DNA from 2 places in the Nesterenkonia sp. AY15 genome. Region 1 is predicted to be linked to the other one. Evidence: riboswitches for the same ligand, from Rfam matches in the RefSeq annotation. Region 1 holds a riboswitch; the other holds the start of a gene.
The links. Region 1 has a riboswitch for S-adenosylmethionine ahead of LSI54_RS01220 (O-acetylhomoserine aminocarboxypropyltransferase/cysteine synthase family protein). Riboswitches for the same ligand answer to the same signal wherever they lie in the genome.

Region 1 (5,499 bases):
TCGATTCAGCAAAGACCACGGCGAGCGGCGGGTGCACCTGCCAATGCTCCAGCGGCCCCTGGTCGACCGCGTGGGCGTCGAGCTCCGCGGCGTCGGTGGTCAAGGTGCCCGGCGTGAAGGCGCTGCGCAGGGCTGTCAGGACGTCATTGTCGGAGGCACTCATGAAAGGTGAGTCTAGGTCAGGGTTGACCTCCGGATATGGCCTCCGACACACTGAGGCCCAGTTGGAGCCCAGGTTCGGTGAGAGGCCAGTCTGATGTGCACACGTGTGGTCTACCTGGGCGAGCAGGATCGTGTGCTGACGGCCCGTTCCATGGACTGGAACGCCGACCTGGGGACGAATCTGTGGGTCTTCCCCCGGGGGCTGCCGCGCGAGGGAGGAGCCGGGTCGGAGTCGCTGGCCTGGACGTCCCGCTATGGCAGCGTGATCGCCTCCGGCTATGACATCTCGACCACCGATGGGATGAACGAGCGGGGGCTGGTCGCCAATGCCCTGTGGCTGGTCGAGTCGCGCTACCCGGGGCTCGACGATGCCCGGCCGAAGCTCTCCCTCGGCGCCTGGGCCCAGTACGTGCTGGACAGCTTCGCGACCGTGACGGAGGCGGTCGAATCACTCGCCCGTGAAGACTTCGCCGTGGTCACCGCCGGCGTGCCAGGGCAGCCGCGCCAGGCGACCATGCACCTGTCGATCTCGGATGCCTCCGGGGACAGCGCCATCTGTGAGTACCTGGACGGGACGCTGCAGATACACCACGACCGCGCCCACCAGGTCATGACCAATTCACCGCCCTTCGCTCAACAGCTGGCGATCGACACCTACTGGCGCGGCATCGGCGGTACCGTCATGCTCCCGGGCACCAATCGCGCCGCCGACCGCTATGTCCGGGCAAGCTTCTACATCAACGCGGTGCCGCAGGTGGAAGACCGCACCATCGCGACCGCGGCGGTGTTCGGGGTGATCCGCAACGCGTCGGTCCCCTATGGGATCAGCACTCCGGGGCAGCCGAACATCTCCTCGACCCAGTGGCGCACCGTGGCGGACCACAAGGACCGTCGCTACTTCTTCGACTCCGCGCTGCGGCCCAGCGTCATCTGGGTGTCCCTGGACCGACTCGACCTGCGAGAAGGCTCAGGTGTCCGCCGCATGGATCTTGCTGATGGCCCGCCCGACGGCCACGCCGGCGACGTCAGTGATCTCTTCGAGTCCGCGGAGCCGTTCGCGTTCCTCGGGCCGGAGTGACTCGCGGCAGGGTGGCCGAACATGACGAACTGCGAACCCGACCCCTGGCCCGCACTTGCAAGGAAGCATTCCGCGATGCAGACTTGGTCCTAGGTCAAGAGTGCCAGCGCAAAACCCCGGTTTGCTGGCCGGCAACCCTCCAGTTCGCGGTGGGGTGCCCCGGGTGACGACCTGGCTGAAACAGTCAGTGAAGCAATTCACCGACTCACTCAGCAAGCGCGGGCCACACACCAGTGCGGGCCCAACACCCCAGTCCTCAGGACAGGGCCGTACAGGATTCAGCGCCGGAAGCTCGACCACCGGCAGCGACGTTCACATCCGGCCCAGTTCCTGGGCCGCATTGAACGGAGAATCCTTTGAGCAACGAGAACACCTGGCAGTTCGAGACCCAGCAGATCCATGCCGGAGTCGCCCCCGACCCGGTCACCGGAGCACGGGCGCTGCCGATCCAGCAGACCACCTCCTTCGTCTTCCCGGACACCGCCGCCGCCGCGCGCCGCTTCGGACTCGAGGAGATCGCCCCGATCTACTCGCGCATCGGCAACCCCACCGTCCAGGCGGTGGAGGATAAGATCGCCGCCCTCGAAGGCGGAGTCGGGGCGCTCGCCGTCGGCTCCGGACAGGCTGCCACCACGCTGGCGCTGCTGAACATCGCTTCGGCCGGCAGCCACATCGTCGCCTCACCCACCCTCTACGGCGGCACACAGAACCTCTTCAAGCACACCCTGCCGAAGTTCGGCATCGAGGTCTCCTTCGTGGAGGACCCCGATGACCTGGAATCCTGGCGCGCCGCCACCCGGGAGAACACGGTCGCCTTCTTCGGCGAATCCGTGGCGAACCCGCGCGGGGACGTGCTGGACATCGAAGGCGTCGCCTCGGTGGCGCATGAGTTCGGGGCACCGCTGATCATCGACTCCACGCTGACCACCCCATACCTGATCAAGCCGATCGACTTCGGCGCCGACGTCGTCGTGCACTCAGCCACCAAATTCCTCGGCGGCCACGGCACGGCCATCGCCGGGGTGATCGTGGACTCCGGGCGCTTCGACTACTTCGCCCACCCGGAGCGCTTCCCCGGCTTCTCCACCCCGGACGAGAGCTACCACGGGCTGGTCTTCGGCCGGGATCTCGGCGCCGACGGGATCTTCGGGGTCAACCTCTCCTTCATCCTCAAGGCCCGGGTCCAGCTGCTGCGCGACCTCGGTCCGGCACTGTCCCCGCACAACGCCTTCGAGATCAACCTGGGGCTGGAGACCCTCTCGCTGCGGATCGAACGCCATGTCGAGAACGCGCAGAAGGTCGCCGAGTACCTGGAGGCCCATGACGCCGTGCGACGGGTCTACTACTCCGGTCTGCCCTCGAGCCCCTGCTTCGAGCGCGCTCAGAAGTACCTGCCCCGCGGATCCGGGGCGGTGCTGTCCTTCGAGCTCGCCGGAGGAGCAGCCCACGACGCTTCAGGTCAGGCCCGGGCGGGCCAGGCCTTCGTGGACGCGCTGGAGCTGCACTCGCTGGTGGCCAATGTCGGCGACGTCCGCTCCCTGGTGATCCACCCCGCCTCGACCACGCACAGCCAGCTCAGCGACGCCGAGCAGCGCGCCGCCGGAGTCAAGCCCGGACTGGTCCGGCTCTCGGTGGGCCTGGAGCATATCGACGACATCATCGCCGATCTGGACCAGGGCTTCGAGAAGGCCGCCCAGGGCGCTGTGAACGCGGCAGCGGAGGCCGGCGCGGACAATGTGACGAAGCAAGAAACCGCAGCGGCGGTCTGAGGTTAGGGTGATCAGGTGCTGAATGACTTTGGGAACAGGCCCGCCGGTGCGTTGAAGACCGCTGAGGTCGGCGCGTACACCTTCGAGGCCGGCGGGCGGCTGCCCGAAGTCACCCTCGCCTACGAGACCTGGGGCACGCTGAACGAGGACGGCAGCAACGCCGTCCTGGTCGCCCACGCCCTCACCGGTGACTCCCACGTCGCCGCCACCGCGGCGGATGCCTCCGTCGGATGGTGGGAAGGGCTGCTCGGACCGGGCCGCCCGATCGACACCGAGCGCTGGTTCGTGATCGCCCCGGCCATGGTGGGTGGCTGCTACGGCTCCACCGGACCCGCCTCCCTGGATCCCGAGGGGAAGCCCTACGGCTCCCGATTCCCCTTCGTGACCATTCGCGACTCCGTGCATCTCGAAGCCCGGCTGGCTCATGCCCTGGGCATTCGGAAGTTCCACACGGTGATCGGCGGCTCCATGGGAGGCGCCCGGGCGCTGGAATGGGCCGTGACCTACCCGGAGATGGTCGAAGGCGTGGCCGTCTTCGCCTGCGGAGCGGCCTCCACCGCGGAGCAGATCGCCTTCGGCCAGGCCCAGGTGCTGGCTGTGGAGAACGATCCCCATTTCGCCGGCGGCGACTATTACGGCGGCCCGGCGCCGCAGGCCGGGCTGGGACTGGCGCGCCGGATCGCGCACATCACCTACCGCGCGGAGTACGAGCTGGCGGTGCGCTTCGGCCGCTCCGCCCAGGGCATGGAAGACCCCGTCGGCTGGTCCCAGCGCAGGCGCGGGCGCTACCAGGTGGAGTCCTACCTGGACCACCAGGCCGAGAAGCTGCTCCAGCGCTTCGACCCCAACGCCTACATCGTCCTCGCCGAGGCCTTGATGAGCCACGACGTCGGCCGCGGACGCGGGGGAGTGGACCAGGCGCTCGCCGGGGTCACCGCGGCGCCATTCTTGGCGGCCGTGACCACGGACCGGCTGTACTTCCCGAAACAGTCCCAGGAGATCGCCGACGCGATCCCCGGGGACCATCAGGTGCACATGATCGACTCTCCGATCGGCCACGACGGATTCCTCACCAGCGCGGAGCAGCTCGGCGACGCCATGCGGGAGACTCTCCAGCTGGGGAGCCGCGCGCCCCTGCGCCTCTGAACCTCCGGCGGCTCTGAACCTCCGGCGGCTCAGGCGTCGTCGACGCCGCCACCCGGGGGCATGGACCCGCCGAAGAGCGGCTCGAAGGTCGGTCGCTTCGCGTAGATCCCATCCCCGGAGGACCTCCCGCGGAGCCGCCGGACCACCCAGGGGAAGAGGTGGTGGCGCGCCCAGACGGCGTCATCCACCCGGGCCGCACGCCAGCTCCGCACCGGAACCGGGCGCGGCTCCGAGGGCTTGAGATCGTGCTCGACGTTCATCGTCTCCAACACCATGCGGGCGATCGTGTGGTGGCCCAGCGCGGAGAAGTGCAGCCGGTCGTCGTCCCACATCTCCGGGCGGGTCAGCTCGCGCAGGGACCACATATCGGCGACCACGGCGTCATGCCGGGCCGCGATGGTGCGCACGTTCTCGTTGAAGATCGCCACCTTCCCGCGGATCGAGCCGACCACCGGGGTCTCGCGCACATCGGGGCCGTTGAACAGCACGATGGTGGCCCCAGTGGTGGTCAGGATCTGCACCAGGGTGTCCAGGATCCGGGCGGTCTCATCGGGGTCCCCGCCGGGCCGGATCACGTCATTGCCGCCGGCGCACAGGGTGATCAGGTCCGGGCGCAGCTCCAGGGCCGGGGCGAGCTGTTCGTCTCGGATCTGACCGATGAGCTTTCCGCGCACCGCCAGGTTGGCGTAGGAGAACTTGGGAGAACCTTCCACGGCGGCGGCACCGAGGGCCAGCTCCTCAGCCACTCGGTCCGCCCAGCCGCGGTGGTAGCCCGGTCGGGTCTGATCGGGATCCCCGATGCCTTCGGTGAAGGAGTCCCCCAGGGCCACGTAGCGGGTCCAGGGGTGCCGCGGAGTCTCAGCGATCTCGGCGTCGGCGGGCAGGTCTGGTGTTTCGAGGGTCTCATCAGTTTCGTTCACCCGGACATTGTCGCTGACCACCCCCTCTTCATGCATCCACCCATGGGCTGATTAGAGTGGGTCAGTCACCCTTCCCGTCACGCAAAGGTCATTTCATGTCTGCCTCACCGCACGTCGCCTGGTCCCGCGAACCCGAGGACCGCGCCGGCACCCCGCTGGTGGTGCTGCTCCACGGCTACGGCTCCCACGAGCAGGACCTGATGGGACTGGTCCCCGGGCTGCCCGCCGGCTTCACCTATGCCTCCGTGCGCGCGCCGGTGAAGATGGAGGTCGGCGGCTACACCTGGTTCGACCTGGATGTCGAGCGGCTGGCCTATTCGTCATCGGCCGCACGCGAGGCGGTGGAGGATCTCTGGGAGTGGATCGCCGCGGTCAAGGACCAGCACAGCTCGGTGAGCCTGCTCGGATTCTCCATGGGGATGGC
Region 2 (5,499 bases), on a different contig from region 1:
ACGCACCCCTTCACCTGGATCGGCGATCATGCATATGCCCTCTACCTCTGGCACTGGCCGCTGCTGATCTTCTACCTCGAGATCAGGGAATACTCCACGCTCGGTGCGCGTGGCGCGCTGATCATCCTGGCCGCCGCACTGGTGCTGGCCATTCTGACCAACCGATGGGTGGAGCTGCCGGTGAACCGTGCCTCAGCACGCATCGCTCCCCGAGTGCCCTTGGCCATCGCGGCGACGGTGCTGCTGATCGGTGGCTCCGTGAGCAGCTACGGGATCCACCAGATCCAGACCCAGCGCAGTGAAGCCCCATCCCTGGCCGAGGTCGACCGTAGTGACTATCCAGGGGCGCTGGCCACGCTGGAGGGCACCGAAGTCCCCGACGGTGTGGATTTCATCCCAGACCCGCAGACGCTGGCGCAGAGCCGGCCGGATTACTACGACTGGGGATGCCGACAGGAGAGCGGCGACGGTGAGAACCGCGGTGAGGTACTGGTGTGTGAAGACCCTGAAGAGCCCGCCCAACCGGATCTGAGGGTGATGATCACCGGAGGCTCACACGCCGGGCAGTGGCACCATGCTTGGAGGATCCTGGCCGCCGAGAACAACTGGGAGCTGCTGATCGCGGACAAGTCCGCGTGCGTGCTCACCGCGGGCTCCGACCCTGAGGAGAATCAGTGCCATGAATGGAACCTCAACCTGCTCGACGTGATCACTGAACGGAAGCCTGACCTGGTGTTCACGGCGGGCACCCGGGTGCCCGCCGACGGCACCCCGGAGAACATCTACTGGGGGGCCCCGGAGAAGTGGCAGCAGATCATGGACCGCGGCCCCGAGGTGCTGCTCATGCGCGGAACGCCACGGCGCGAAGACTCGGTGGCCGACTGCCTCGCCGCGGGCGGGGACGCCGAGACCTGCGCAATGGACCCCATCAGCTACCAGGACACGAACCCGCTCACCGAGCCGGACCTGCCGGATGGTCTCTACACCCTGGACATGACCGAACACCTCTGCTCCGAGGAGATCTGTCCGGCGGTGATCGGCAACATCGCGGTCTACTACGACCAGAGCCACCTCTCCAACCACTACATCGAATCGATGGCGCCGCTGCTGGATGCCAAGCTTCGCGACGAGATGCCGCACCTGTTCTGAGCCTCTAGGGACCAATCGGACCTCCGGCGTGACCTGGGGAGGACCGTCTGGAGCGACGAATGAACCGGCGGGCGCCCACGTAACAATTGTTCACTGGTTTGCATCTTTTGTCGGACAGCTCTAGGTTTCAGCAGACAACGAATCATCCAGAGCGACTGAGAGACCTAGCTCAACGACGTCGCAGCAACCCCACCCTTCAGGGTGAGCAGGTGCTACCGCTGGGAACGATGAAAGGTGAAATCTTCCATGCCTGAAGCGTGTTCTCGCCAACCAGAGATCAAGTTGAACCCGAGGTACACCGAGGCGCCCCTGCGCACCTCTTCGAAGACTCTGCGGGTCGCTGGCACGTGGTCGGGCCCAGTACGGACCGAACTCACCGTCCGGGACTTCAGCTTCGTCTCTGACCAGCCTGTGGTGCGCGGCGGCAGCGATCAGGGCCCCGCACCGATGGAGTACCTGATCGGCGGTGTCAGCAGCTGCATCGCCGTCGCGGTCGAACAGCTGGCCCATCGGCGGGCCCTGCCCCTCACCGACATCTCCACATACACCCTGGCACGTCAGGACACTCGCGGGTTGGCTGGGCAAGCAGATGTGCAACCCTATTTCTACGTGTACCGGTTGCAGCTGGTCGTAGAGACCAGCGAACAGGACTCCTCTGTCCTGACAGACTTCGCCCAGTGGGCCGAACACATCTGCCCCGCGATCAATCTCTTGCGCGACGCGCACATCGACCTGGAAGTCGCGTGGGCATTCGTGCACAAGAACTCCCCTGGCCTCGCCGAAGCTCTGGCGAATCATGCCTGGGGCTACGAGGTGGACGGGGACCCCAACGTCGGGAGTCTGATCTTCGAGATCATCAATGCTGATGCCACGTCAGATGTGACCGGGGTGAACGCATGACAACGGTCGGACTCTGGACGATCGGCCTGGCACTCGCATACACCGCCTGGCTCATACTCGGAAGCCGCATCGCTGTGGGCCGCTCGGGACACGGAGGATTCTTCGTCAGCGGTCGCAGTTTCAGCCCTTGGACCGTCGCGTTCTGCATCACGGGACTGTTCTCGGGATCCTCCTACATCGCGATCGTCGAGCTGAGCTACCGAACAGGTGTGTCGGCCGTCTGGTACGGCGTGGCCGAAACGGTGCAGATCTTGCTGATCGCGCTCCTGCTGGTCAAGCCCCTGCGAGAGAAGCTCGTGGTGACGGTCACCGGCATCATCGGGGACCGATTCGGCCGCGGAGCCCAGGCCATCAGTTCTGTGATCACCGGTCTGACGTTTCCGATGTATTCAGTGGCCACCAGCATCGCCTTCGCGTCCGCCCTCTTCGCGGTCACGGAGATCCCACTGTGGCAGTGCATCGCTCTGACAGCGATCATCCTGCTCGCCTTCCTGACCTTCGGCGGCATGCGCTCCGTCGCATTCTCCCAGACCATGAATGTCCTGATGATCTTCGTGATGTTCATCGTGGGCATCTGGGCGTTCCTGGTCTCACCCGGGCCCAGCGGTCTCGAGACCTTGGCTGAGGAGCAGCCACAGATGTTCGATGTCTCGAACGCCGGCATATCGCTGATCGTTGCCTGGTTCGGCACCTTCATCGTCAATGTTCCCCTGGCTCAGGCCGCCTTTCAGATGTCGATGTCGGCGCGGAGCCCGGAAGACGGCCAGAAGGGACTCTTCCTCGCGGCGATCATCGGCATGCCCCTGATCCTTCTCGGAATCGTCGTCGGCGTCGCCGCCTCGATTGTGGTCCCGGATGCATCGCTGCCCCTGGTGGGCATCGCCGAGTACATCGCCGGCTCCCTTCCTGCTTGGGCTGCGGCCGTATTCTTCGTGGGACTCTGGGCTTGCGCCCTGGGCTGGGCGGGACCCTGCCAGTTCTCTGGAGCTACCTCGCTGGGCCGGGACCTCGGGAGCGCGCTTCGTCCCCGAGCGACCCAGGTGGAGCTGGTGCGCTACACGCGGATCGCGCTGGTGGGGCTCACTGTCCTGATGGTGATCTTCAGTCTCCTGCGCGCCGAGGAGTCAGCCTGGTGGAATGTGATGGCATGGACTCTGCGCAACGGCGCTACCTTCGCTCCGGTTCTCGCGGCGTTCTTCTGGCCGCTCGCCACCCGCTCCGCGGCGCTGACCGCACTACTCGCTGGATTCAGCGCGGGACTCGGCTGGTACGCGCTCTCGGGGTTCAGTGCCACGGACTTCTTCCTCGGAACCCATCCGGTCTGGGTCGCCATGATCGCCAATCTCGCAGGCATCGTTCTAGTCACGCTGATCCAGGGCAGTTGGCGACTGACCCTTCATGGGGCGCGGCGCAGAAACGGCGGACTCGTTCTTCTGGTCACCGGTCTCGCCGCGGTCCTGAGCATGAACATCTCAGCATGGCTCAACATCTACGGTTTGATGGGACTGGCACTCTTCCTCATCACTCTTGGTGTCTTCGCCGCTGCGGTCCTCCTCGCCGAGTCTCCGACGGCGACCCACACGAAGACCCAGCTGTGGGGCTCCCGGACCGAACCAGTGACCGCGCAGAACACCTCGCCACTGTAGGTCTCGCGACACCAATGCCTGCTGCCGTTCGACCCGTCAGGGGAAGTCACACCTAGAGCTGGCCCAGCAGCTCCCGCCAGATCACCTTCCAGTGTTGGACCTCCTCGGGCGAGCGCAGCTTGGTGTGTCCGACGCCGAGCGAGGACTTCCCTGCGGACTTCCCCGAGATGGTCACCGCGACCCGGGAGCCGTCGACCAGCCCGGCGCGCCAGTAGCGCCAGCGGTCGGTGGAGGAGGTGCCGGGCTCTCCCTGGAGCGCGACACCGCCGAAAGAGTCACGCCCGCCGACGAGAGCGACCCATGCCCCCAGCGCGGCGTCCATGTCACCCGGATAGGTCTTGGAGACCGAGGCCTGAAACTCACCGGTACGAGACTCCCCCGGGCGGCGCAGGTCACGGTGTTGTTCGTAGGCGACCGCCACGCTCTGGGCCCACCAGCCACGGTTCTCCACGTCCATCGGCATATGGTCATAGACGATTCCGACGATCTCGCGGTGCGGGAGGGCAGCAGCTCCGGCGTCGTCGAGGGCGGTGACCCACTGCGCCCAGGCCCGTCGGGTGGTCCGTTCGATCGCTGCGGTGCTGTGACTCCTGACCATGGGCTCGAGCCTACGCCGCTGGTGCTCGCTTGCCAGCCCTGGCCGTCGGCGGACCTGCCCCGGCGCGTGACTTGACACGCCCGTGGAGCTCAGCCGGTGCGTGCCCTCAGGCGGCGTCGACGGAGTTGACCGGCATGTGCGGGAAGTACTCCCAGAGTTCGCGGAGTCTGCGGAACTGCAGGTCATCGTCGAGCCCTTCGAGGACGGAGACGACGGCAGGCCGAGCACCTGAGGCGGTGGCTGCCGCCACCAGATCCTTCGGGACGGTCGGTTGGGCGGTGAGCGTGAATGCGGTCTTGACAGCTTCGACGACTTCAACTCGGGTGACAGCGTGCATGGTGTTCCTTCCAAGAGGGTTCTGCATGGGGTGCCCGCAGCCCTCGGCGATCGGTCACATCCGTGCGGAGACCGATGCGTTGATGCTGCCCGGAGGATCCGGGAGCAGGTTCGGATGGTCGCGCTGGACGGTGCGCAACCTCCACGGGTCTCTGAACAACGCCACGGGGGTGCCGTCGTTGCGGTGGAGGACTTCGCAGTCCTGGCGTTCGCGCAGGATCGCTGCGGCATCCTCGTCGATGTCACGAGCGACCGAGTAGTCCAGCGCGTCGAAGGAGACCGAGGCACCGAAGTCAGATTCCATGCGGGCGGAGACGACCTCGAACTGCATCGGGCCCACGGCGCCCAGGACAGGACGCTGCTGGCCGCGGCGCTCGGAGTAGAACACCTGGATGACGCCTTCGCGGTCCAGCTGCTCGATGCCCTTGCGGAACTGCTTGTGCTTGCTGGCGTCCCCGGTCTTGCCGACCCGGAAGTGCTCCGGGGCGAAGGGCTTGAACGGCGGGAACATCACCGACTGGCCCGCGTAGAGGGTGTCGCCCGGGCGCAGCGTGGACGCGTTGACCAGGCCGACGACGTCGCCGGGCCAGGCGGTGTCCACCGTGGTGCGGTCGCGGCCGAAGACCTGCTGGGAGTACTTGGTGGGGAAGGGCTTCGCGGACTGCGCGTGGGTGGCGACCATGCCGCGTTCGAAGACTCCGGAGCAGATGCGCATGAATGCGATCCGGTCGCGGTGGGCCTTGTCCATACCGGTCTGGACCTTGAAGACGTAGCCGCTGAAGTCGGAGGTGAGCGAATAGGGGGTGCCGTCGGCGTCCGGGCGGGCCTGCGGGGGCGGACCCTGCTCCATGATGAAGTGCAGCAGCTCTT

Region 2: it holds a riboswitch for S-adenosylmethionine, as region 1 does, so the genes downstream of both, LSI54_RS12040 (OsmC family protein) here and LSI54_RS01220 (O-acetylhomoserine aminocarboxypropyltransferase/cysteine synthase family protein) in region 1, are expected to answer to the same signal.

Annotation. Positions count from the first base shown of each region.
Region 1 is NZ_JAJOYV010000001.1:265,227-270,725, forward strand. Features, by position in the region: gene LSI54_RS01210 (FAD-binding oxidoreductase) at 1-163, opposite strand, end outside; gene LSI54_RS01215 (linear amide C-N hydrolase) at 257-1,240, shown strand; SAM riboswitch class IV at 1,333-1,465, shown strand; gene LSI54_RS01220 (O-acetylhomoserine aminocarboxypropyltransferase/cysteine synthase family protein) at 1,597-3,009, shown strand; gene metX (homoserine O-acetyltransferase MetX) at 3,025-4,155, shown strand; gene LSI54_RS01230 (SGNH/GDSL hydrolase family protein) at 4,185-5,075, opposite strand; gene LSI54_RS01235 (alpha/beta hydrolase) at 5,171-5,499, shown strand, end outside.
Region 2 is NZ_JAJOYV010000010.1:8,019-13,517, forward strand. Features, by position in the region: gene LSI54_RS12035 (acyltransferase family protein) at 1-1,149, shown strand, start outside; SAM riboswitch class I at 1,289-1,383, shown strand; gene LSI54_RS12040 (OsmC family protein) at 1,396-2,049, shown strand; gene LSI54_RS12045 (sodium:solute symporter family protein) at 2,046-3,695, shown strand; gene LSI54_RS12050 (hypothetical protein) at 3,748-4,293, opposite strand; gene LSI54_RS12055 (hypothetical protein) at 4,400-4,630, opposite strand; gene LSI54_RS12060 (peptide chain release factor 3) at 4,685-5,499, opposite strand, start outside.